3 regions of the Bacillus sp. FSL R5-0422 genome follow, and region 3 is predicted to be linked to each of the others. Evidence: predicted binding sites of a transcription regulator. Region 3 holds the regulator's gene; each other region holds the start of a gene.
What was found. The regulator CtsR, encoded in region 3, represses protease genes until heat stress. The targets are predictions, from matches to a motif close to ATGGTCAATAAAGGTCAAACA.
Positions count from the first base shown of each region.

Region 1: the regulator CtsR is predicted to act here: its motif matches at 3,298-3,318, upstream of clpP (ATP-dependent Clp endopeptidase proteolytic subunit ClpP).
Region 2: the regulator CtsR is predicted to act here: its motif matches at 3,107-3,127, upstream of MKX52_RS06385 (ATP-dependent Clp protease ATP-binding subunit).

Region 1 covers NZ_CP152014.1:3,018,348-3,025,427, forward strand. The annotation lists gene nikA (nickel ABC transporter substrate-binding protein) at 1-80, opposite strand, end outside; gene MKX52_RS15550 (macrolide family glycosyltransferase) at 204-1,373, opposite strand; gene MKX52_RS15555 (hypothetical protein) at 1,617-2,168, opposite strand; tRNA gene MKX52_RS15560 (tRNA-Arg) at 2,643-2,718, opposite strand; gene MKX52_RS15565 (TM2 domain-containing protein) at 2,836-3,141, opposite strand; gene clpP (ATP-dependent Clp endopeptidase proteolytic subunit ClpP) at 3,369-3,965, shown strand; gene MKX52_RS15575 (TIGR00730 family Rossman fold protein) at 4,025-4,603, opposite strand; gene MKX52_RS15580 (MazG-like family protein) at 4,741-5,070, shown strand; gene MKX52_RS15585 (SulP family inorganic anion transporter) at 5,099-6,721, opposite strand; gene MKX52_RS15590 (carbonic anhydrase) at 6,759-7,080, opposite strand, start outside.
Region 2 covers NZ_CP152014.1:1,272,374-1,279,453, forward strand. The annotation lists gene motA (flagellar motor stator protein MotA) at 1-571, opposite strand, end outside; gene MKX52_RS06385 (ATP-dependent Clp protease ATP-binding subunit) at 946-3,036, opposite strand; gene MKX52_RS06390 (hypothetical protein) at 3,282-4,325, shown strand; PreQ1 riboswitch class I at 4,397-4,441, shown strand; gene queC (7-cyano-7-deazaguanine synthase QueC) at 4,601-5,257, shown strand; gene queD (6-carboxytetrahydropterin synthase QueD) at 5,258-5,698, shown strand; gene queE (7-carboxy-7-deazaguanine synthase QueE) at 5,691-6,422, shown strand; gene queF (preQ(1) synthase) at 6,438-6,935, shown strand.
Region 3 covers NZ_CP152014.1:101,023-108,102, forward strand. The annotation lists rRNA gene MKX52_RS00555 (16S ribosomal RNA) at 1-135, shown strand, start outside; rRNA gene MKX52_RS00560 (23S ribosomal RNA) at 318-3,248, shown strand; rRNA gene rrf (5S ribosomal RNA) at 3,310-3,425, shown strand; gene MKX52_RS00570 (CtsR family transcriptional regulator) at 3,603-4,067, shown strand; gene MKX52_RS00575 (UvrB/UvrC motif-containing protein) at 4,082-4,639, shown strand; gene MKX52_RS00580 (protein arginine kinase) at 4,644-5,735, shown strand; gene clpC (ATP-dependent protease ATP-binding subunit ClpC) at 5,732-7,080, shown strand, end outside.

The DNA.
Region 1 (7,080 bases), 720 kb from region 3:
CAAGCCATGACTGAAAAAAGCATCAAGGTGTATGTCACATAGGTTTGCTTTTTCTTTATGTATACAGGCTGATCACTCATATGTACTACCTCCGAATCTCGAGTTATCGTAATCATTACGATTATTAATCGAAATGATTACGAATTGAATAATAGCATACAGGATTCGGGAATACAATCACTTTTTTCATCAAAAAAACAGACTCATAATTGAGTCTGTTTCGTCTGCATCCATTGATCGATCGTCCGCAATGCTTTATCGGTTCCACCTGCTGTTTGGAAGCTTTCTTCAATTTTTTCAATTCCAGCACGGTACGTGTCGCTTCCTAGAACAGATTCTACGGTTTCTCTTAGCTGCTTTGCTGTCAGTTGATCTTTATCAAGTGCTCGGGCAGCAGATAGCTCGGTCAGTCTTTGTGCGACCATCGGCTGATCTTTGTCGACCGGAATGACAACCATTGGCACGTGATAATGAATGCCTTCATTGACACTGTTCATTCCGCCATGCGTCACAAACACGTCTGTCAGTTCAAGCACTTCAAGCTGCGGCACATAAGACTCGATCAGAAAATGAGAAGGTGCTTCTTTTAAGAGAGACCGATCCACTTTTTCACCTGTTGCGAGTACCACTTTTCCATCAAAGTCGGCAAAGGCATCAATACACATATTAAAAAATGCCTCTGTATCTCCAAGAACAGTTCCCATCGAAATAAAGACAACTTTTTCTCGCTCAAGAGCTTCCAGCGGGAAATCATGCTGATCTGCCCTTTTTAGAAAGCTCGGTCCAATGAAAACAAATGAATCGTTCACTGCATCGACAGACGGCTGAAAATATTCACTTGTATACACGATATTCAATTCTCCGCGATTTTTCATGAATTGCATCAAACGCGTTGGCTGAACGCCAAAACGCTCTTGTATGCTTTCTAACAGATAATCGGCTTTCTCATCCTTTCTGTATAGAGGTGTATCAAAATGCGCCTCTTGCAGCACAAAAGATGGGTTTGAACCGATCCCTGGAATTTGTAAGTAATCTCGAACAAGCTCCCCTACCCCAAACATATCATAATAGACAAAATCAAATGAATGCTGCTGAGATAGTGTTTCCACCACCTCTAAAATATCAAATGATGTTTGCAGCATCGCATGAAAGAACGGCTGCATGGAATCGAGATTTCCTTCATCCACGTGTAATGTCCGAATATAGTCTGGATGTTTATGTACGTGAGCGCCTAAGCGTTTCATTCGTTCTTCATAATGTACCGTTGTGACCGCATGCACTTCATCTCCACGATCTGCCCATGCTTTGATAATTCCTAACATAGGATTCACATGCCCTTCAGCAGGAAATGTAATCAATAAAACCTTCGCCACAGAAATACCTCCTCATTGTCAATTCTCTTCCATGTTAATCATATACAGCCAGCAGGCTCAACAAATACGCCTGTAAAGGGAAGAAATGAGTCTTATGGCTAGTATTTCATGATAAAGTGGCAGGAAAAAAGACAAAGTCTCCTAATAAGCACTTTGTCTTTTTCACATTACGATTTGAGAAGCATTTTTTTTAAATACATCAGACTGTTTTTTCAATAGAGATCGGATCTGATGTTTTGATATTTATTCAAAGCACGCTGAATACACATTTCCTATATTGAAAAATTCAAGCAGTGCTCTTTTTGCTTCAGGACTAGCATTTTTCGCTGCTTTATTTACAGCTGCCTTTACAGCATTCCACTTACTTTTCCCCGCCTGTCTGGCGGCTTTATACGCTGGAATCAATGTTTTAACAAATTTTGTCGCGCCTCCTGCAGCTTTTATTGCGGACTTGACTTTTGCAATTTTTGCTATTGGTATAACATTGGTTATAATAGCAGTTCCAACCGCAGAAATACAACCAACTACACCCATAGTAACAACCTCACCATGTCGTTGAAGAGGGATATTAGAGTTCTCTTTCAACCATTTAACTACGGCTTCATCTCCTTTTGCAATAACGCTGTCAGGTAAAGCTTCAATCGTCAATAAAACCTCTAGCAACTCTTGATACTCTTCATCCACTTCTGAATTAGGACTAATTGCTGTTGCATTCGCAGTAAAAATCGTTGACAATAACATGAAAAGAGCTGTTATGAAGCATATAACACTCTTCTTATGAAAAATAGTTGTCATCCAATATACCCCTTTCTTGTTTATTTTTTGTATATGAGGTAAAAATATCATATTATAATAATTGTTTCAATTTTATAGATTCATATTGGAGGGATATTTTGTGAAAGTCTTGGAGAAATACAGTTATTTAATCATCATTCTTTGTCTGGCGGCAATGATCGTGACAAACTTCACTGTGAATGACAATACAATAAAAAATACTGTATCCGTGATTGGATTTATCATTGTTCTTCTTACAATTATACCTGCGGCTATTTACAGGAAAGGCCAAAAAGGCAGGTAACCCCTTTATAGCAATAACCCCCATTCTTATGTTAAGAGTGGGGGTTATTTTATTATACTCGGATAGATGTTGCTGTGTTGCTACAAGATCATTTTTTCACTAACGATCAATCCGATTGAACATACAAAAACCCCTCATCAAATGAAGAGGGGTTCATGAAAGACCTTTATCATCGTAAACAAGGTCAAGTACGCGCTCGGAGGGATTCGAACCCCCGGCAGACGTGGTACCGGAAACCACCGCTCTATCCAACTGAGCTACGAGCGCACGATATGTTTTTGAACGTCAGCATATCAAATTATAAGGGAAATGCTACAAGAAAGCAATGATATTCTGATGTCTTCAAAGAAGAAGCCTGCACCGAAAAGATGCAGACTTTGCTACTTATGCACTTTTAACTGATGCAATAATTTTTCGTTCTATGTTTTCATTTACTTCATCCACTGTTTTGACAAGACAAATGATCCCATCAATAAATGGCCAAATGAACAATGTCAACCATCCTAGTAGAAGCATGGTCACTGCATAGCCTTTCTTTTCATCAAGATAAAAACGATGAACGGCAATCGCTCCAAGGAACCACCACAAAATAAATACAACTAATTTCGACTTTTTTTTGGCTTGAAGTTCGGTTGATACAACAATACGCTGTTGATCAGTCAAATTACTTTTCTCCAAAAGATTATCCACTCTTTTTCCTTCTTTCTGACTATATATAATGATGACATAGGTAATATTACCTCATAGCAGAAAGTTTTACCATATTTTTTTAAAACTTTTCCATGGTTTAAGAAAATAAATTTTGGGAAAAATAACATGTGGTTGTCGAATTTTTTGATTGCGTTTTGTTTGACCTTTATTGACCAAAAATGTATCATTGAATTACATACTTACCTAAAAGGTGAAGGAGGAACATTATGAATTTAATACCTACAGTCATTGAACAAACAAATCGTGGGGAAAGAGCTTACGACATTTATTCTCGTCTTTTAAAAGACCGTATTATCATGCTTGGTTCTGCGATCGATGACAATGTTGCCAACTCCATCGTGTCACAGCTGCTTTTCTTAGAAGCTGAAGATCCAGAAAAAGATATTTCTATCTACATTAACAGCCCTGGCGGTTCAATCACAGCTGGTATGGCCATTTACGATACGATGCAATTTATTAAACCAAAGGTATCAACCATTTGTATTGGTATGGCTGCATCTATGGGTGCGTTCCTGCTTGCTGCTGGTGAAAAAGGTAAGCGTTATGCCCTTCCAAACAGTGAAGTCATGATTCACCAACCACTAGGTGGTGCCCAAGGTCAAGCAACAGAAATTGAAATTGCGGCAAAACGAATCCTTTCTTTACGCGATAAACTGAACCAAGTACTTGCTGAACGTACTGGTCAGCCAATTGAAGTCATTGAGCGCGATACAGATCGTGACAACTTCAAAACAGCGGAAGAAGCACTTCAATACGGACTCATTGACAAAGTCTTGACCCGTAATACAGAAGAACAAAAATAATATGACAAAATAAACCGTCTGCTCCTTAAACAGACGGTTTTTTGTGTTGAAAATACGCTTTACGACAACTCCGTCCATTTCTGCTCAAGAGTTGGTGTTTGATAAGAAGACATCTGTGTGATTAATTCCTCCGGTTCGCTGGAAGCATGTAACAATTGAAGATGTGATTCATTCGAAAAACCTTCCTGTACACTAAACTTCACCATGTCTATAAGCGGATTGAAATAGTCATTCACTTGATACAAGCCGATTGGCTTTTGGTGAATGCCGATTTGAGCCCAGCATAGCACCTCAAATAATTCTTCATATGTACCAAAGCCGCCTGGCATCGCAATAAATCCATCAGCCAGCTCACTCATTTTCGCTTTTCGTTCGTGCATTCCTGTTACTTCGATTAATTCTGTCAGCTCTTGATGCACCACTTCTCCTCTAAAAAGCCCTTTAGGCATCACCCCAATGACTTCCCCGCCATGTCTTAAGACCTCATCTGCAATGGCACCCATTAATCCAATTCGTGAACCGCCGTATACAAGTCGGATGTCTTGCTCTGCCATATAAGCCCCTAGCTCTACAGCCTTTTCTTTGTAGACGTCCTTCACGCCTGGATTCGAACCAGCAAACACACAAATCGTTTTCATCAAAAACAGCTCCATCTCTCTCTATGATTTCTTCACCCACTCATTCTACTATAATTGTTTTTTAAAAAACAGCTGCTTCATCTATATATAGTGTAAAATCAAAAGGTGCACACCATATAAGGAGCTGTTTAAAGAGAATGCAAACAAATGAGATGGAGAAATGGATTAAGGATTTTTACAAAAAGAGAAATTGGGCAGAATACGGACCGTTTATCCGGTTAGGGTTCCTGATGGAAGAAACAGGCGAACTCGCGCGCGCTGTTAGAGCCATCGAGATCGGACGTGACCGGCCTGACGAACAAAAACAAAAATCAGCTGAGTTGAAGAGAGAACTCGTTGAAGAAATGGGAGATGTATTAGGGAATCTACTTATTTTAGCCGATCTCTATGATGTGACAGTAGAAGAGATTTTCTCCTCGCATCAACAGAAACTCACAAAGCGTTTTTCAGAACTGAAAAGCACGTGACCACATCGTCACATGCTTTTTTCCATCTTTATAGATGCTGAGGTGAAATATCATCAGTTCGTTCAAAGAAATACTGTTTTCCAATATGATGGAAAAGACCTGTTCGACGCAAAAGCTCTTTCGGCTGCGATTGAAGTCCGACAATCATCAGCTTACCATTATGATGCTTTAACCGATTGGAGATATTCATTAACACCGCTTCTGCTGATGTGTCCATATAATTGACTTTATTCATGAGCAGAATGAGCGTTTTCGGCTTTGTCTGAACATGGTCCAAAATTGAATTTTCGAGTGAATCTGTTGTTCCGAAAAACAGCGGCCCTTCAATGGCGTACATACTGATGCCTTGCTGGTCTGTCTGTTTTTCTAAAGCAGCTGCCGTTTCCATTTGGGGAACCACAACATTTGGACGAATGCTGGTTGTCTGGCTCATTTTTTTGATAAAAGCGATAAAGGCTAAAATGAGCCCTGCGGTGACGCCAATTATCAAATCACCGATGACCGTCAGCAAGAAGGTAACGACAAGTACAAGGGAATCCGCATTTTTCACTTTTACAATATTGATAAACTCTTTTTTCTCACTCATATTCCAAGCCACAAACATTAAAATCGGTGCCATCGCAGCAAGTGGAATCATCGACGCATATGGTGCAAACAGCATTAAGATAAGCAAGACGACGACGCCATGCACAACACCTGAAATCGGGCTTGCTCCGCCATTTTTGATGTTTGTTGCCGTACGAGCAATCGCCCCAGTCGCTGGAATTCCTCCAAACAACGGTGCCGCCATATTGGCAATTCCTTGCCCGACAAGCTCTTTATTGCTGTCATGCTTTGAGCCTTTCATATTGTCTGCGACCATTGCGGATAAAATTGATTCCACGCCGCCTAAAAGCGCAATGATAATCGCTGGAGGGAGGAGATAGATCATTTTTTCAATCGTTAATTCAGGAAAAGCAAAGCTTGGCAGCTGACGAGGAATTTCCCCGTATGCCGAGCCGATCGTTTCAACTTGTCCTTGGAAAAAGAGAACAGCTAGAAACGTTGAAGCCAATAAACCTAATAGAGCACCAGGTATTTTTGGAATGTATTTTTGTGCCGCCAAAATCACAATGAGCCCAATCACAGCTGTGAGGATGGCAAGACTGTTTGCAGTACCGAGATGGACCACAATTTCTCTCATATTAAGGAAAAAGCTTTCATGCTTTTCAACACCCTTTAATCCGAGGAAGTTGGCAATCTGCCCTGAAAAAATAATGACAGCAATGCCAGCAGTAAAGCCGATGATAACCGGACGAGGAATAAATTTCATGAGCTTTCCTAGTTTGAATATTCCGAATAAGACAAGCATACACCCTGCCATAAAACCGGCAATGAGTAAGTTTTCGATACCATATTGGCTGACGATACCAAATAAAATCGGAACAAACGCTCCAGTCGGCCCGCCAATCTGATACTTTGAACCACCAAACAATGAAATCAAAATGCCGGCAACGATGACTGTATATAATCCATATTCTGGTCCGACACCAGATGCAATGGCAAAAGCCATGCCTAAAGGAATTGCCACAACGCCCACGACAAGCCCAGCGATTAAATCACGTCTCAACTTTGATGTATCATATCCTTCAAATCTTCCATAAAAACGCATGGTATGTGTTGGCCTCCTTCAAGTATGTGTAGATGATTTAGGTATACTGCGCGTCAATCTGTTTATCTTTCACAACGACATCCAGCTTTCCCGTTGCTGGATGAATGACAAGTCCATGAACAGCCACATCACTTGGCATAAGTGGATGCTCTTTGACCAATTTCACACTTTGGAACACGCTCTCTTCAACCGAATCAAAGCCTGTCAGCCATCCCTTTAAATCAACCCCTGAGTTTTTCACAATGCTCAAACATTTCTCTTCAATACCGCGCGCTTTCGCCTTTTCAAGTAAAGGATCTGCCGCAAGACCTGCCATTCCGCATTCATGATGTCCTACAATGCATACCTCTTCTGCCTTT
Region 2 (7,080 bases), 1.2 Mb from region 3:
GTGTCGCAACGAAGGCAGCACTGATTGCATGCCCAAGTGCTTCAATATCTCCCATGTTAGCAAGTGCAGCAATAAGTCCGACAACGGCGCCAAGTACACCAAGCGTCGGAGCGTATGTACCAGCTTGTGTAAAGATTAATGCGCCTGACTGGTGTCTTTCAGCCATGGCGTCAACTTCTTCTGTTAAGACGTCACGAATAAATTCTGCACTTTGACCATCAACGGCCATGCTTAAACCGTTCTTAAGGAAATCATCATCTACTTCCTCAATGCTAGCTTCTAAAGCCAAAAGACCTTCACGACGCGCAATTTGTGCCCAGTTTGAAAAAAGAGGGATCATTTCTTGAATCGTTGGAAGCTTGTTGTCTTTGAAAATTTTGCCGAACAATTTTGGTGTTTTCTTAATTTCACTAGATGGGAATGCGATGACAACAGCTGCAATCGTCCCAACCACAATGATCAATATAGCCGCTGGGTTGATAAGAGCGGTTAGACTTACACCTTTCAAAACCATACCGACACTCAGTGCAATAAATGCTAAAATAATACCTATTAACGATGTTTTGTCCATTATCTCACCAAATCCTTTAACTATCTTTTTCTATAGTTAATATCGGTGTCTTCTAGAAGGGTTTTAGTCTGAATATCAAATTAAGACAGTTTCTGTGAAGAAATTTTGACGAAAGCGCTTTCTATTGCTTTAAAAAAGAAACTCCCTCTAATATAAAGGGAGTTTCTTTTTAATTTCTTTGAGCAGTTTCATTTAAAAGCAGCTCTTTTAATTTTTCCTCATACATGATTTTGACAAGATCATAGCTCCAATTCATCATGTGATCCACCTCTTTTTCTTTTATCTTAAATGAAAAGAGGCGGGGGAGCGTCGGCGTGCGGATGGAACTTAGACACCGCCACATGATGGAGCTGTAAATCCTTCTTAAGATGTACTTATCCTTTTTTAACGACAATTTCGTTATCTTCAACAGCTACAGTAAATCCTGAAAGCTTATCTTCTTCAAGCAATATCTCCGTCATTTGATCTTCAACGTGCTCTTGAATGGTTCTTCGCAATGGACGAGCACCAAATGCAGGATGATATCCAAGTTCTGCAATTTTTTCTTTCGCTTCTTTTGTCACATGGACTGTTAAATTTTGCTCTTTTAATTGTGCTGACAGCTCATTGAGCAGAAGATCTACAATCTTCACTAAATCATCTCGATCTAAGGAGTCAAACTGAATGATGCTGTCAAAACGGTTCAAGAATTCTGGTTTGAAATAGGCGCTGAGTGAATCAATGAGTGATTGTTCCTCGATTGCTTCTTCCTGATCAGACTGGAAGCCGACTTTAACCGTTTTATCTGTGCTGCCTGCGTTACTTGTCATGATGATGACTGTATCTTTAAAGCTGACAGTTCTGCCTTGGCTGTCTGTTAACCGGCCATCTTCCATGATTTGAAGGAACATGTGCTGCACATCAGGGTGTGCTTTTTCGATTTCATCCAGCAAAATGATGCTGTATGGTTTTCTGCGCACTTTTTCTGTCAGTTGACCTGCTTCATCATGTCCAACATAACCAGGTGGAGAACCGATGAGCTTAGATACTGAGTGTTTCTCCATGTACTCACTCATATCTAATCGGATGATCGCCTCGCGTGAACCAAATAATTCTTCAGCTAGCGTTTTTGATAATTCGGTTTTCCCAACACCTGTTGGTCCAACGAATAGGAAGGAGCCAGTTGGTCTATGTTTTGATTTTAAGCCGGCTCTACTTCTCTTCACAGCTTTCGCTACTTTTTCAACCGCATGTTCCTGACCGATCACTCGTGCTTTTAAGCGGACGTCAATTTCTTTCATTTTGGTTTGTTCGTCTGCTTGCAGTTTGCCAACAGGGATGCCTGTTTTTTGTTCGACAATGGCTTGAATGTCTTCTGCTGTGACGACATGTTCTTTGTGATTTGTTTTGTTTTGAAGTCTTGCTTCAATGGCTTCTTCTTCATCTCGAAGCTTTGCTGCTTTTTCGTATTGTTCTTCTTTTAAAGCAGCCTGTTTTTCAGCAGCAATTTCACTCAGGCGATTTGTTAGTTCATCTTCACTTGCTGCATCAATGGAGAGGTTCGCCCTTGAACCTGCTTCATCCATTAAATCAATGGCTTTATCCGGCAAATGACGGTCCTGGATATACCGTGAAGATAATTGAACACACGCTTGAATCGCTTCGTCTGAATAGGTGATGCCATGGTAGCTTTCATACTTATCTTGAATGCCTTTTAAAATCTCGATTGCTTCAGCTTGTGTTGGCTCATCTACAATGACGGGCTGGAAGCGCCGTTCAAGTGCGGCATCTTTTTCAATTTGACGATATTCTTTTAATGTCGTCGCACCTACTAGCTGGAGCTCGCCTCGTGCAAGGGCTGGTTTTAAGATGTTTCCAGCATCCATTGACCCTTCGGCAGACCCTGCGCCTACAAGAAGATGAATTTCATCTACAAATAAGATAATATTTTTACGGCTTTGCAGTTCTTTAATTAACTGCTTCATTCTTTCCTCAAATTGACCACGTATCCCTGTGTTCGCGACAAGGGACGAGACATCTAATAAATAGATTTGTTTGTTCTTTAATTTATTTGGTACATGGCCACTTGCAATTTTCAGTGCAAGTCCTTCAGCAATCGCTGTTTTCCCAACACCTGGTTCACCAATGAGGACGGGATTGTTTTTATTTCTTCTATTTAAAATCTCAATGACTCTTGCGACTTCTTCATCACGGCCGATGACTGGATCAATTAAACCAGCATTCGCGCCATCTGTTAAATTTCGGCCAAGTTCATCGAGTAACCCTTTTTGCTTTGGCTGCTCTATGTTTTGCGTATGTCCTGCTTGCTCAGAGAAGAATGAGCTTCCTCCGACCATTTTCATTTTTGATTGCTCCATCAAAGAGGTGTAGCAGTCTTCACATAAAACCATTTGGCTCCGGGATGAATTCACTTGCATATTCAGGCGAATTGTTGCTTCATTTACTTGACAATGTTGACAACGCATTTGCCATGACCTCCTTATATTTTAAAGTTTGACTTTATTTGACCAATGAATGTTAAAGAAAATGGTCTGTTGTTTGACCATCTTTGACTATAGTATACTCTGACCTATTTTGACTTTCAACTGTTTTGCTCAAAGGCAGGTGAAAATCCTTTTTTGCATTTAATCATGGTTTGTCCTTCTTTTCAAGGAACTTGTCTCATAGGATAAAAAAAGACAATCGAAAGTGATGGGTGCGGAGGGGTCACATGAAACGTTCAAATGAATCCGCTTTTCAGCTTGCCTTTGTATATGTAGGAACAGTGGTTGGAGCTGGGTTTGCGACCGGAAAAGAAATCGTAGAATTTTTTGTTCGTTTTGGCTGGATTGGATTATTCGGAATCTTGATTAGCGGCGCTATTTTTACTGGACTTGGGGCAAAAATGATGCTCATTTCGAAACGAATTGAAGCAGAGTCTTATCAAGATATGAACCGGTTTTTATTTGGCGCAGCTGCCAGTCGATATATTAATGTCGTCATGTTTTTTATTTTACTAGGCGTCACTTCAGTGATGATTTCTGGCGCAGGTGCTATATTTGAAGAGCAGCTTGGCATATCGAAGGAATATGGGATCTTTTTAACAATCATTCTGAGTGTGATTGTGCTTTTGAAAGGATCAAAAGGATTATTTGGTGTGAATGTTCTCGTCGTCCCAATGCTTATTTTCTTTTCATTGATCGTGTTTCTTGATTCATTCGTTTTTAGCAGTAGTGATAGTTATGTTCTTGCCTTGCAAATGGGTGAGGGAGAGTGGATTTTATCAGCTATCTCATATGGTGCTTTTAATTTGGCACTTTCTCAAGCCGTTTTAGTGCCCGTCGCAAATGAAATGACCTCTGAAGCGGTGATTAAAAAGGGAGCTGTGCTTGGGGGCATCATGCTGACAGTTATTTTATTCGTATGCTTTTTATCTCTTTCTTCATTAGATATGCTGGAGGCGTTTGATATTCCAATGGCACAGGTCGTGTATCAAGTAGCAAATTCCATACACCTCATTTATTTATTTGTGATTTTCGGCGAAGTTTTTACATCTGTCATAGGCAATTTATATGGACTTGAGAGACAAGTGAGGGCGTATATACGAATGAACAGTGTCTTGACGATATCCCTTATTCTCTTATGCTGCTATGTGATAAGTAAAATTGGTTACGGTACATTGATATCAACGGTTTATCCTATTTTTGGCTATGTGAGCATCTTTTTTATCCTCTTTCTTTTTCTCAAAAAAGTGCCTGCCTCTTTAGATAAGTAAAGAAGGGATAGCCTGCATGACAAATATGTGGTACACTATCCTCTGTGAAAATTGAACAAAAATCCGTGTAAACGGGAGAGGTTCTAGCAAAACCCTCTATAAAAAACTAAGGACTTGCCGTATCCTTGGATGTGGCATTTTTTATTTTTTATGGCTGGGACACCTCATACACATGTAAAGGTGTCTTTTCTTTTGAGAAAAATAGGGGTTTTCATGAGCCTTTCAGATGCAGCTTTGTACGATGGTATAGATCTGCAAAAGGAGGAGAACAGAAGATGAAAAATGAAAAAGCAGTCGTTGTCTTTAGCGGGGGACAAGACAGTACAACATGTTTATTATGGGCACTTCAACAATTCGAAGAGGTAGAAACCGTGACCTTTCATTATAATCAGCGTCATCAAGAAGAAATTGATGTCGCCAAAAGAATTGCGGATAAGTTAGGTGTGAAGAATCATCTATTAGATATGTCACTTTTGAATCAGCTGGCACCAAATGCTTTAACAAGAGATGACATTGATATTGAAGAAAAAGAAGGAGAGCTGCCTTCCACGTTTGTACCAGGAAGAAACTTAGTGTTCTTATCCTTTGCTTCTATTCTTGCATATCAAATCGGAGCAAGACATATTATCACAGGTGTATGCGAGACAGACTTTAGCGGCTATCCAGATTGCCGTGACGAGTTTGTAAAGTCATGTAATGTCACAGTAAATTTGGCGATGGAAAAACCATTTGTCATCCATACGCCACTTATGTGGCTCAATAAAGCAGAAACATGGAAATTGGCAGACGAGCTGAATGCACTAGATTTTGTGAAAAATGAAACACTCACTTGCTATAATGGCATCATTTCTGATGGCTGCGGGGAATGTCCTGCGTGTAAACTTCGGAAAAAGGGCTATGACACGTACATGGAAATGAAGGAGGCAAAATAAATGCTTTCTCAAATCTATCCACAAACGAATCATCCATACTCATTTGAATTGAATAAAGATATGCATATATCAGCTGCCCATTTCATCCCAAGAGAAGATGCAGGTGCTTGCAGCCGTGTACATGGTCATACGTACACCATCAATATAACCATTGCTGGAGATGAACTAGATGATTCGGGTTTCCTTGTCAATTTCAGTACACTGAAAAAACTTATTCATGGACAGTATGATCACACACTGCTGAATGATCATGAGGAATTCTCATCAACCAATCCATACGCGATGCCTACTACAGAGGTTGTGGCAAAGACAGTCCATGACAAAGTCGCAGATTATTTATCGACTTTAGCAAATAAACCGGTATGTGTTCAGGTCTTTGTGAGGGAGACACCAACAAGCTACTGCATTTACCGGCCGAAACGAGTTGAGCACAATGGCTAAGGCGATTCCTGTACTAGAGATCTTTGGTCCGACCATTCAAGGAGAAGGGATGGTGATTGGACAAAAAACCATGTTTGTCAGAACGGCTGGCTGTGACTACTCTTGCAGCTGGTGTGATTCCGCCTTTACTTGGGATGGTTCAGCAAAGCAAGACATTCAGTGGCTTCACGCAGAAGACATTCTCAAAGAATTAAAAAGAATAGGTGGACAAGCTTTTTCTCATGTCACCATTTCAGGGGGGAACCCTGCGCTTTTAAAACAAATGGAATCACTCATTGATTTGCTTCACGAAGAAGGAATTGATACAGCGCTTGAAACACAAGGGACAATGTATCAGGACTGGTTTTTGAAAATTGATGATTTAACGATTTCTCCGAAGCCGCCAAGCTCAAATATGAAAACAGATTTCGCGAAACTCACACGTATCATAGATGAGCTGAAAAACGGAAATAGATTAGAGCATGCAAGCCTGAAGGTCGTCATTTTTGACGATCATGATTTAGCCTATGCAAAGGATGTTCATGCGAAATATCCAGAGCTTCCTTTTTATTTGCAAGTAGGAAATGATGACACGACAACAGGTGATGATGCGTACTTATTGACGCATTTATTAAAGAAATATGAAGCGCTTGTTGATCAAGTAGCGCAAGACCCAGACTTAAATCGCGTAAGAGTTCTGCCGCAGCTTCACACATTATTGTGGGGAAATAAACGAGGCGTATAGAAAGGAAGAGATGACATGACGACAAGAAAACCAGAAGAATTAGAAGGCGTCACTTTACTAGGAAATCAAGGAACCAATTATTTGTTTGATTATGCACCGCAAGTGCTTGAAACATTTCCTAATAAACATACAAATAGAGATTATTTTGTGAAATTTAACTGCCCAGAATTTACGTCACTTTGTCCGCAAACAGGTCAGCCGGATTTTGCGACAGTTTATATCAGCTATATTCCAAACGAAATCATGGTCGAAAGTAAATCATTAAAATTGTATTTGTTCAGCTTCCGTAACCATGGTGATTTCCATGAGGATTGTATGAATATTATTATGAACGATCTTATTGAATTGATGGATCCAAGATACATTGAAGTATGGGGCAAATTTACTCCAAGAGGCGGTATTTCAATTGACCCGTACACAAACTATGGAAAACCTGGTACCAAATATGAAGAAATGGCGTCATATCGTATGATGAACCATGATATGTATCCTGAAACGATTGATAATCGCTAATAAAGAAAAAGACATGCCTAATGACATGTCTTTCAGCGTGTAGACAAACCCTCGCATTCTTTGTCAGTCCTGCGGTGCTGGTGCTCACGAATGTCAAATTCGCTCCGCTCCAGTACTCGTCCTTCCTATGACTGCAAAGGTTTTC
Region 3 (7,080 bases):
CACCACGAGAGTTTGTAACACCCGAAGTCGGTGAGGTAACCTTTATGGAGCCAGCCGCCGAAGGTGGGACAGATGATTGGGGTGAAGTCGTAACAAGGTAGCCGTATCGGAAGGTGCGGCTGGATCACCTCCTTTCTAAGGATATATGGAGCAGCGTGCGTTTTCGTCTTGTTTAGTTTTGAAGGATCATTCCTTCAAAACATGTCTCTAGCGAGACAGGATTGTTCTTTGAAAACTAGATAACAATAAGTAATACATTCACATTGAATGCAATGCAAAGTTCATCACACATAGTGATTCTTTCTAAAGTAAGAAATGGTTAAGTTAGAAAGGGCGCACGGTGGATGCCTTGGCACTAGGAGCCGATGAAGGACGGGACGAACACCGATATGCTTCGGGGAGCTGTAAGCAAGCTTTGATCCGGAGATTTCCGAATGGGGAAACCCACTGCTCGTAATGGAGTAGTATCCATACTTGAATACATAGAGTATGAGAAGGCATACCCGGGGAACTGAAACATCTAAGTACCCGGAGGAAGAGAAAGCAAATGCGATTCCCTGAGTAGCGGCGAGCGAAACGGGAACAGCCCAAACCAAGAGGCTTGCCTCTTGGGGTTGTAGGACACTCTATACGGAGTTACAAAGGAACGATATAAGCGAAGAGGTCTGGAAAGGCCCGCCAAAGAAGGTAACAGCCCTGTAACTGAAATGTTGTTCTCTCCAGAGTGGATCCTGAGTACGGCGGAACACGTGAAATTCCGTCGGAATCCGGGAGGACCATCTCCCAAGGCTAAATACTCCCTAGTGACCGATAGTGAACCAGTACCGTGAGGGAAAGGTGAAAAGCACCCCGGAAGGGGAGTGAAATAGATCCTGAAACCGTGTGCCTACAAGTAGTCAGAGCCCGTTAAAGGGTGATGGCGTGCCTTTTGTAGAATGAACCGGCGAGTTACGATCCCGTGCAAGGTTAAGCAGAAGATGCGGAGCCGCAGCGAAAGCGAGTCTGAATAGGGCGCATGAGTACGTGGTCGTAGACCCGAAACCAGGTGATCTACCCATGTCCAGGGTGAAGTTCAGGTAACACTGAATGGAGGCCCGAACCCACGCACGTTGAAAAGTGCGGGGATGAGGTGTGGGTAGGGGTGAAATGCCAATCGAACCTGGAGATAGCTGGTTCTCTCCGAAATAGCTTTAGGGCTAGCCTCAAGGTAAGAGTCTCGGAGGTAGAGCACTGATTGGACTAGGGGCCCCTACCGGGTTACCGAATTCAGTCAAACTCCGAATGCCGATGACTTATCCTTGGGAGTCAGACTGCGAGTGATAAGATCCGTAGTCGAAAGGGAAACAGCCCAGACCGCCAGCTAAGGTCCCAAAGTATACGTTAAGTGGAAAAGGATGTGGAGTTGCTTAGACAACCAGGATGTTGGCTTAGAAGCAGCCACCATTTAAAGAGTGCGTAATAGCTCACTGGTCGAGTGACTCTGCGCCGAAAATGTACCGGGGCTAAACGTATCACCGAAGCTGCGGACTGTTCTAACGAACAGTGGTAGGAGAGCGTTCTAAGTGCTGTGAAGTCAGACCGGAAGGACTGGTGGAGCGCTTAGAAGTGAGAATGCCGGTATGAGTAGCGAAAGACGGGTGAGAATCCCGTCCACCGAATGCCTAAGGTTTCCTGAGGAAGGCTCGTCCGCTCAGGGTTAGTCGGGACCTAAGCCGAGGCCGAAAGGCGTAGGCGATGGACAACAGGTTGATATTCCTGTACCACCTCCTCACCATTTGAGCAATGGGGGGACGCAGGAGGATAGGGTAAGCGCGGTATTGGATATCCGCGTCCAAGCAGTTAGGCTGGGAAATAGGCAAATCCGTTTCCCGTGAAGGCTGAGCTGTGATGGCGAGCGAAATTTAGTAGCGAAGTTCCTGATTCCACACTGCCAAGAAAAGCCTCTAGCGAGGTGAGAGGTGCCCGTACCGCAAACCGACACAGGTAGGCGAGGAGAGAATCCTAAGGTGATCGAGAGAACTCTCGTTAAGGAACTCGGCAAAATGACCCCGTAACTTCGGGAGAAGGGGTGCTTCTTAGGGTGTTAAAGCCCCGAGAAGCCGCAGTGAATAGGCCCAGGCGACTGTTTAGCAAAAACACAGGTCTCTGCGAAGCCGTAAGGCGAAGTATAGGGGCTGACGCCTGCCCGGTGCTGGAAGGTTAAGAGGAGCGCTTAGCGTAAGCGAAGGTGCGAATTGAAGCCCCAGTAAACGGCGGCCGTAACTATAACGGTCCTAAGGTAGCGAAATTCCTTGTCGGGTAAGTTCCGACCCGCACGAAAGGCGCAACGATCTGGGCACTGTCTCAACGAGAGACTCGGTGAAATTATAGTACCTGTGAAGATGCAGGTTACCCGCGACAGGACGGAAAGACCCCGTGGAGCTTTACTGCAGCCTGATATTGAATGTTGGTACAGCTTGTACAGGATAGGTAGGAGCCTTGGAAACCGGAGCGCTAGCTTCGGTGGAGGCATCGGTGGGATACTACCCTGGCTGTATTGACCTTCTAACCCGCTGCCCTTATCGGGCAGGGAGACAGTGTCAGGTGGGCAGTTTGACTGGGGCGGTCGCCTCCTAAAATGTAACGGAGGCGCCCAAAGGTTCCCTCAGAATGGTTGGAAATCATTCGCAGAGTGTAAAGGCACAAGGGAGCTTGACTGCGAGACCTACAAGTCGAGCAGGGACGAAAGTCGGGCTTAGTGATCCGGTGGTTCCGCATGGAAGGGCCATCGCTCAACGGATAAAAGCTACCCCGGGGATAACAGGCTTATCTCCCCCAAGAGTCCACATCGACGGGGAGGTTTGGCACCTCGATGTCGGCTCATCGCATCCTGGGGCTGTAGTCGGTCCCAAGGGTTGGGCTGTTCGCCCATTAAAGCGGTACGCGAGCTGGGTTCAGAACGTCGTGAGACAGTTCGGTCCCTATCCGTCGCGGGCGCAGGAAATTTGAGAGGAGCTGTCCTTAGTACGAGAGGACCGGGATGGACGCACCGCTGGTGTACCAGTTGTTCTGCCAAGGGCATCGCTGGGTAGCTATGTGCGGACGGGATAAGTGCTGAAAGCATCTAAGCATGAAGCCCCCCTCAAGATGAGATTTCCCATTCCGCAAGGAAGTAAGATCCCTGAAAGATGATCAGGTTGATAGGTCTGAGGTGGAAGCGTGGTGACACGTGGAGCTGACAGATACTAATAGATCGAGGACTTAACCTATATTCTATTGTGAAGTTTGAACATTGTTATCTAGTTTTGAGAGAACATTCTCTCCATCAGGTTTGGTGGCGATAGCGAAGAGGTCACACCCGTTCCCATACCGAACACGGAAGTTAAGCTCTTCAGCGCCGATGGTAGTTGGGGGTCTCCCCCTGTGAGAGTAGGACGCCGCCAAGCTTGTATAAGGATCAGTTCCATTTGGAACTGGTCTTTTTTGTGTTTTTAAGAGGTTTGACACCATATAAATGTGGAAATAATATTCTTAGTTGAGCGATTATCTTGAAAAATCGACCGAAAAAATTTATAGTAAGATTAAAGTCAAATATAGTCAAAGTCAATGGAGGAGGAGGCGGAGTGGCACAAAATATTTCTGATATCATCGAGCAGTATTTGAAAGAAGTCTTGGATCAGAATGGTCGAGAAATATTAGAAATTAAGCGCAATGAAATTGCAGATAAGTTTCAATGCGTACCTTCACAAATTAACTATGTTATCAATACACGCTTTACGAGCGAGAGAGGCTACATCGTTGAAAGTAAGCGTGGCGGCGGTGGCTATATCCGCATCATTAAAGTCAAAATGAATGATGAAGTCGACTTATTGAACAATATTATTTCCCAAATATATCATCGTTTATCACAGGCTGCCTCTGATCATATCATCATGCGTCTTGTCGAAAATAACATTTTATCTGAAAGAGAAGCAAAGATGATGATCAGTGTCATGGACCGTTCTGTTTTGCACATTGATTTACCTGAACGTGATGAATTGCGGGCTCGGATGATGAAAGCGATGTTAAATGCTTTGAAATTAAAGTAAAGCGGGTGAAAAGATTGATTTGTCAAGAATGCAATGAGAGACCAGCCACTTTTCACTTTACGAAAGTTATAAATGGAGAAAAACAAGAAATGCACATATGTGAACAATGTGCAAAAGAAAACAGTGATTCATATGCTATGAGTGGAAACCAAGGTTTCTCTATTCACAACTTATTATCAGGTTTATTGAATATTGATCCTAGCTTTACGACAAGTGCGAATAAGGGATCATCTATTTTTCAAGAAGCAAGAGAAGTGGATCAATGTCCTAAGTGTGGCTTAACCTTTCAACAATTCAGAAAAACAGGCCGTTTTGGCTGTGCAGAATGCTATCGTTCGTTTGACCAGTATTTGAACCCTGTTTTACGGAAAGTCCATAGTGGGAATACAGTCCATAATGGAAAAGTGCCTAAACGGATTGCCGGCAGTCTTCATGTGCGCCGGAAACTTGAGTTGATGCAGCAAGAACTGAAGCAGTTAATTGAACAAGAAGAGTTTGAAAAAGCAGCGGAAGTTCGAGATCAAATTCGTGCATTAGAGCATGAGCAATCTCAGCAGAGGGAGGGAGATTAACAACATGTCACTCCAGCATTTTATTCAAGACGCTTTAAGTCAATGGATGAAACAAAAAGGACCCGAAAGTGACATTGTTCTAAGTAGTCGAATCAGGCTAGCACGAAACCTAGAGCATGTTCGTTTCCCAACTCAGTTTTCTCAAGAAGAGGCTGAAGCTGTTCTCCAGCAATTTGAGCAAAAGTTTGCTAGCCAGGAAGTGAAGGACATCGGAAACTTTGTTCTAATTCGAATGAATGAAACGCAGCCTTTAGCAAAGAGGGTACTTGTTGAAAAGCATTTGATCAGCCCAAACTTAGCAGAATCAAGATTTGGCGGTTGTTTGCTTTCTGAAAATGAGGAAATCAGTGTGATGCTGAATGAAGAAGACCATATTCGGATCCAATGCTTATTCCCAGGATTCCAACTAGCCAATGCATTAAAAGCAGCTAACCAGATAGATGACTGGATTGAGGAGCAAGTGGATTATGCATTTTCTGAAAAGCGAGGATACTTAACAAGCTGTCCAACGAATGTAGGTACAGGTATTAGGGCATCAGTCATGATGCATTTACCCGCTTTAGCCCTCACAAGACAAATGAATCGGATTATTCCTGCGATTAATCAATTAGGTCTTGTAGTCAGAGGAATTTATGGTGAAGGCAGCGAAGCAATAGGGAACATCTTTCAAATTTCAAATCAAATGACACTTGGTCAATCAGAAGAAGATATTGTAGATGATTTAAATAGCGTGACCGCGCAGCTTATTGAACAAGAGCGATCTGCACGAAAAGCATTATATCAAACATCTAAAATTGAACTTGAGGACAGAGTGTACCGGTCCTTAGGGATTTTGTCCAATTGTCGTATGATTGAATCAAAGGAAACAGCAAAATGTCTGTCAGATGTGCGCCTTGGAATTGATTTAGGTATCATTAAGGGGCTTTCAAGTAATATACTGAATGAACTCATGATTTTGACACAGCCTGGCTTTCTTCAACAATATTCTGGAGGAGCTTTGGAGCCAAATGAAAGAGACATAAAAAGAGCAGCAATTATTAGAGAAAGACTGCGTTTAGAAATGCATAGGAATGGACAGGAGGATGAAACGATATGATGTTTGGAAGATTCACTGAAAGAGCTCAAAAGGTATTAGCACTTGCACAAGAAGAAGCCATTCGCCTAGGCCATAAGAACATTGGTACTGAACACATTTTACTTGGTCTAGTACGTGAGGGTGAGGGCATCGCCGCAAAAGCGTTAGAAGCACTGGGCCTTGTTTCAGATAAAATCCAAAAAGAAGTCGAAAGCTTGATTGGAAGAGGGCAAGAGGTGTCTCAAGCTATTCCTCATTATACGCCTAGAGCGAAGAAGGTCACTGAGCTTTCAATGGATGAAGCAAGAAAGCTAGGTCATTCCTATGTAGGGACAGAACATATTCTATTAGGTCTTATTCGCGAGGGAGAGGGTGTAGCAGCCCGCGTTTTAAATAACCTCGGAGTGAGCTTAAATAAAGCACGTCAGCAAGTCCTGCAGCTGCTTGGCAGTAATGAAACAGGTGCATCTGCCGCTGGCTCTAACAGCAATGCAAATACACCAACATTAGATAGCTTAGCAAGAGATTTAACAGCGATTGCGAAAGAAGATAGCTTGGACCCTGTCATTGGACGAAGCAAAGAAATTCAGCGTGTCATTGAGGTTCTAAGCAGAAGAACAAAAAACAACCCTGTGCTGATTGGTGAGCCTGGTGTTGGTAAAACAGCCATCGCTGAAGGTCTTGCACAGCAAATTATTCATAATGAAGTGCCTGAAATTCTACGCGATAAACGAGTGATGACGCTTGATATGGGAACCGTTGTCGCGGGGACAAAATATCGTGGTGAATTTGAGGATCGTTTGAAAAAAGTCATGGACGAAATTCGCCAGGCAGGAAATATCATTCTTTTCATTGATGAGCTTCATACACTGATTGGTGCTGGTGGAGCTGAGGGTGCGATTGACGCATCTAATATTCTAAAACCATCCTTAGCACGTGGAGAGCTTCAATGTATCGGGGCGACAACATTAGATGAGTACCGTAAATATATTGAAAAGGATGCTGCGCTTGAACGCCGTTTCCAGCCAATTCAAGTAGATCAGCCATCAGTTGATGAGAGTATTCAAATCTTAAGAGGACTTAGAGATCGTTATGAGGCACATCACCGTGTGTCCATTACAGATGAAGCGATTGAGGCGGCAGTGAAGCTGTCTGACCGTTATATTTCTGATCGTTTCCTTCCAGATAAGGCGATTGATTTAATTGATGAGGCAGGTTCGAAAGTCCGCTTACGTTCTTTCACAACACCGCCTAACCTAAAAGAACTAGAGCAAAAGCTGGATGAAGTACGCAAGGAAAAAGATGCGGCTGTTCAAAGTCAGGAATTTGAAAAAGCAGCTTCTCTTCGTGATACAGAGCAGCGTCT